DNA from 2 places in the Streptomyces sp. NPDC001450 genome. Region 2 is predicted to be linked to the other one. Evidence: riboswitches for the same ligand, from Rfam matches in the RefSeq annotation. Region 2 holds a riboswitch; the other holds the start of a gene.
The links. Region 2 has a riboswitch for glycine ahead of gcvT (glycine cleavage system aminomethyltransferase GcvT). Riboswitches for the same ligand answer to the same signal wherever they lie in the genome.

Region 1: another riboswitch for glycine. It lies ahead of gcvP (aminomethyl-transferring glycine dehydrogenase); the one in region 2 lies ahead of gcvT (glycine cleavage system aminomethyltransferase GcvT).

The regions. Positions count from the first base shown of each region.
Region 1 is NZ_JBSFHY010000038.1:95,536-97,916, forward strand. It holds gene gcvP (aminomethyl-transferring glycine dehydrogenase) at 1-1,363, opposite strand, end outside; glycine riboswitch at 1,536-1,630, opposite strand; gene ACWC5O_RS33910 (PRC-barrel domain-containing protein) at 1,750-2,121, shown strand; gene ACWC5O_RS33915 (DNA polymerase IV) at 2,043-2,381, opposite strand, start outside.
Region 2 is NZ_JBSFHY010000026.1:44,659-47,039, reverse strand. It holds gene ACWC5O_RS26670 (enhanced serine sensitivity protein SseB) at 1-124, opposite strand, end outside; gene ACWC5O_RS26665 (AAA family ATPase) at 198-866, opposite strand; glycine riboswitch at 1,044-1,141, shown strand; glycine riboswitch at 1,142-1,254, shown strand; gene gcvT (glycine cleavage system aminomethyltransferase GcvT) at 1,296-2,381, shown strand, end outside.

The sequences.
Region 1 (2,381 bases), on a different contig from region 2:
CCTCGATGTCGCCCTCGACACCGAAGGCGGACCAGACGGCGGCCAGCTGGGCCCGGTTGCTGGTCTCGTCGCAGGCGAGGGAGACGTGGTCGGCGTCCACGAGACGCAGGTTGACGCCGTTCTCCAGGGCGGCGGCGACCACCTCGGCGGCCTTGCCGGGAACGCGTGCGGTGAGGGTGTCGAAGTAGGCGCCGTGGACGATCTCGACACCGCCGGCCTTCAGGCCCTCGGCGAGGATCGTGGCGTAGCGGTGGGTGCGGCGGGCGATGGCACGCAGCCCCTCGGGGCCGTGGTACACGGCGTACATACCGGCCATCACGGCGAGCAGCACCTGCGCGGTGCAGATGTTGCTCGTGGCCTTCTCGCGGCGGATGTGCTGCTCACGGGTCTGCAGCGCGAGGCGGTAGGCCTTGTTCCCGTCGGCGTCGACGGAGACGCCGACCAGACGGCCGGGCAGGCTGCGCGCGAACTTCTCGTGCACCGCCATGTAGCCCGCGTGCGGCCCGCCGAAGCCCATCGGCACGCCGAAGCGCTGGGTCGTGCCGACGGCGATGTCCGCACCCAGCTCGCCCGGCGAGGTCAGCAGGGTGAGGGCCAGCAGGTCGGCGGAGACGGTGACGAGGGCGCCCAGCTCGTGCGCCTGGTCGATGACCGCCTTGATGTCGCGTACGGCACCGGAGGCGCCCGGGTACTGGATCAGCACGCCGTTGATCTCGCGCGCGGCGACGTCGGCCGGGATGCCGTTGCTGAGGTCGGCGACGACGACCTCGACACCGGTCGGCTCGGCACGCGTCTCGATGACGGCGACGGTCTGCGGCAGCGCGTCCGCGTCGACCAGGAACAGGCCCTTCTTGTTCCTGCCCATGCGCCGGGACAGCGCCATCGCCTCGGCGGCGGCGGTGCCCTCGTCCAGGAGGGAGGCGCCGGAGGTGGGCAGGCCGGTGAGGTCGGCGACCATGGTCTGGAAGTTGAGCAGCGCCTCCAGGCGGCCCTGCGAGATCTCCGGCTGGTACGGCGTGTAGGCCGTGTACCAGGCCGGGTTCTCCATGACGTTGCGCAGGATGACGGGCGGGGTGAAGGTCCCGTAGTACCCGAGCCCGATCATCGAGCCGAGCACCTGGTTGCGGTCGGCGAGCGAGCGCAGCTCGGCGAGCACCTCGGCCTCGGTACGGGCACCCGGCAGATCGAGCGCGTCGGCGTTCTTGATCACATCCGGCACCGCGGCGGCGGTGAGCTCGTCGAGCGAGCCGTAACCGACGTGCGCGAGCATCTTGGCCCGCGCCTCCTGGTCGGGCCCGATGTGGCGCTGCTCGAAGGGGATGCCCGCTTCGAGCTCGGAGAGCGGAATGCGATGGGGGGTCATTGCGGAGGCCTCCTGGTCTGACGCGACCTTCGAGGGGCACCACGGCGGTTGCCCCGACGGCCTCCCCCTCTGTCATCAAAACCTGAGAGCTTCACCGGGCGCCCGAGGGGCCCGGCTTTCACCGTCGGTGAGGGCGGGAGCCGTCGACACTCGCCCTGCTTTCCAGAGTGACCTCGTCCGTGCGGTACGTGAGCCTGAGAGATTCCGGGGAGGATTTGCTCCTTCGGCGCCTCCGAGGTGGTCGGAGGACTCTCCCGCACGGGGTCAGCAGCCGCTGCCAGCCTACCAGCGAGGTCAACGCACGGGCCCTCGAGTGGCCGCCTCCTTGAATGTGCTCTTTTGTAGTGCTTACGGATGAGTTGCGACCAAGTGGAGGGAGAGGGACGGTGCAGACCGACATCGATCCGCGCAACCTGATCGGCCGCAAGGCGTTCGACCGCAATGGCACCAAGATCGGCACCATCGACGAGGTGTACCTCGACGATGCCACGGGCGTACCGGAGTGGGCGGCCATACGCACCGGCCTGTTCTCCCGGGACGCCTTCGTCCCCCTGGAGCCCAGCGAACTGGTGGAGGGCGCCCTCCGGGTCCCCTTCGACCGCGCGCTCATCAAGGACGCCCCCGACTTCGGCGTGGGCCGTCACCTCTCCCCCGAACAGGAACTCCAGCTCTACCACCACTACGGCCTCGATGCGGCAGCACCTCCCTCGGTGCCGGACCACGACTTCGGCAAGCTGGCGGGCACGGAGGAGGTCTGATCCTCGGCCGGGGAACCCGTCTCCTCCCCGGGAACGGTGGTCTGCCGCACGGGCGGGTCGGCGACATCGGTTCCCTGAACCAACGGCAACGGCTCAGCCGACTCCAGCGAGGGATCGTCGGCAAAAAACGTCCGCACCCGCCCCGGCTCGGACAGCGGTGTCTCGAAGCGAACAGTGACCCGTCCCAGGCCACTGCCCTGCACCCAGCCGTGCCCGTACTCGGTGTGCCGCACGTCGTACCCGGCACGCCAGTGCCGCTC
Region 2 (2,381 bases):
CCGCGGAGGGTATGCCGAGGGAGGCCGAGAGCACCTCCTCCAGCTCGTTGCCGGGCCAACCGCCGTGCGGGTGGGGGTGCGTCTGTGCCGGGAAGTCCGCGGGAGTGTCCGCCGGGAAGTCCATCTGCCTACCGCCTGCTGGGAACCATGCTGTGGATCAGAAGGCTAGCGGGTGCCTGTGACAGCGGCCGGTCCGATCAGCCGGTGAAGGCTATGCGGTGCAGGACGTCCGCCGCGTCCCGGTCCAGCAGCACCGCCGAGTCGCAGCCGGCGGGCAGCTCGCCGCGCTCCACCGCGCGCAGCAGCCGGGCGGTCGTACGGCGGTGGCGGCTGAAGGCGTAGCGGGACACGCCGCGGCCGCGCTCGCGCTGGCCCTCGCGGGCGGTGCCGGGGGTGACGTCGAGGAGGAGCAGGTGCAGGGTGCCGCCGCGGCGGCGGGCCTCGCGGGCCAGCCAGGCGCGCACCCAGGACTGGGTGCCGCAGTCGTGCACGACGACACCCTCGCCGGTGCGCAGGACGCGGCGCAGTCCGGCGTAGTGGGCGAGCCGGACCAGGGGACGGTAGAGCGCGTAGGGAAGGAAGCGGGGCGCGCGGGCGTCCCAGCGGTCGCGGGTGTCCTGGGAGTCGACGCGGTGGCCGGTGACCGCGCGGTGCATCAGCGTGGACTTGCCGCTGCCGGGCAGGCCGGTGATCACCACCAGGTCGGCGGGCCCGAAGTGCAGGGCGCGCGGGCTGCGGCCCTCTCGGTCGCGCAGGTCGCGGACGACCGGGGCCGGGCGGTCGGCGCAGCGCTCGCGGGCCGGGGCGGAGGGCTGCTTCGCCACCGCGATGCCGGTGGTGGCGGCGTAGGCCGTGGTCCTGTTCACCGTGATCGTCCTCCCCTGTGGGCCTGGTAATCCCATGCCCATCACATGTAAAGAGAAGGTAATGCGCCGCGTCCAGTGGTTCGGTGCGCGTACTGCCACAGGTCGGTTACAGATGCGGCCCTGACGGGTGGGGGTGAGGCGTGCAATGATGTGCGCGCCAACTGCATACCGGCCGTTTGAATCCGCGCGGGAGAGTTCCCAGCAGCCTTCGCTGGGGCGCCGAAGGAGCAAGTCCCTCCCTTGAATCTCTCAGGCCCCGTTACCGCGCGGGCGAGGCACATCTGAAAAGCGGGCCGCTGTGTCAGTGGCTCCACCCAAGGTGCAAGCCGTGATCGTCCCTGTGGCGGTCTCGGCGAACCTCTCAGGTTCCGATGACAGATGGGGAGGAACTACCTCGCCCGTCAGCCTGCCCTGGGAGACGACCGACCGATGAGCAGTACCGAACTCCGTCACACCGCGTTGGACGCGCTCCATCGCTCGCTCGGTGCGACGATGACCGACTTCGCGGGCTGGGACATGCCCCTGCGCTACGGCTCCGAGCGCGACGAGCACGTGGCCGTGCGGACCAAGGCCGGCCTTTTCGACCTCTCCCACATGGGTGAGATCACCGTGACCGGCGCGGAGGCGGCGGCCCTGCTGAACTTCGCCCTGGTCGGCAACATCGCCTCCGTCGGCGTCGGCCGCGCCCGCTACACCATGATCTGCCAGGCCGACGGCGGCATCCTGGACGACCTGATCGTCTACCGCCTCGCCGAGACCGAGTACATGGTCGTCGCCAACGCCTCCAACGCCCAGGTGGTGCTGGACGCGCTGACCGAGCGCGCCGCGGGCTTCGACGCCGAGGTGCGCGACGACCGTGACGCGTACGCGCTGATCGCGGTCCAGGGCCCCGAGTCCCCCGGCATCCTGAAGTCCCTCACGGACGCCGACCTGGACGGCCTGAAGTACTACGCGGGCCTGCCCGGCACGGTCGCCGGCGTCCCCGCCCTGATCGCCCGCACCGGCTACACCGGCGAGGACGGCTTCGAGCTGTTCGTGAAGCCCGAGCACGCCGTGGAGCTGTGGCAGGCGCTGACCAAGGCCGGCGAGGGCGTCGGTCTGGTGCCCTGCGGCCTGTCCTGCCGGGACACCCTGCGCCTGGAGGCGGGCATGCCGCTGTACGGGCACGAGCTGACCACGTCCCTGACACCGTTCGACGCCGGGCTCGGCCGCGTGGTGAAGTTCGAGAAGGAGGGCGACTTCGTGGGCCGCGAGGCGCTCACCGAGGCCGCCGCCAAGGCCGAGCAGAACCCGCCGCGGGTGCTCGTCGGCCTGATCGCCGAGGGCCGCCGGGTGCCGCGCGCCGGGTACGCCGTCGTCGCCGGCGGCGAGGTCATCGGCGAGGTCACCTCCGGCGCCCCCTCCCCCACCCTGGGCAAGCCGATCGCCATCGCCTACGTCGACGCTGCGCACGCGGCGCCGGGCACCGCGGGCGTTGGTGTGGACATCCGCGGGAGCCACGAGCCGTACGAGGTC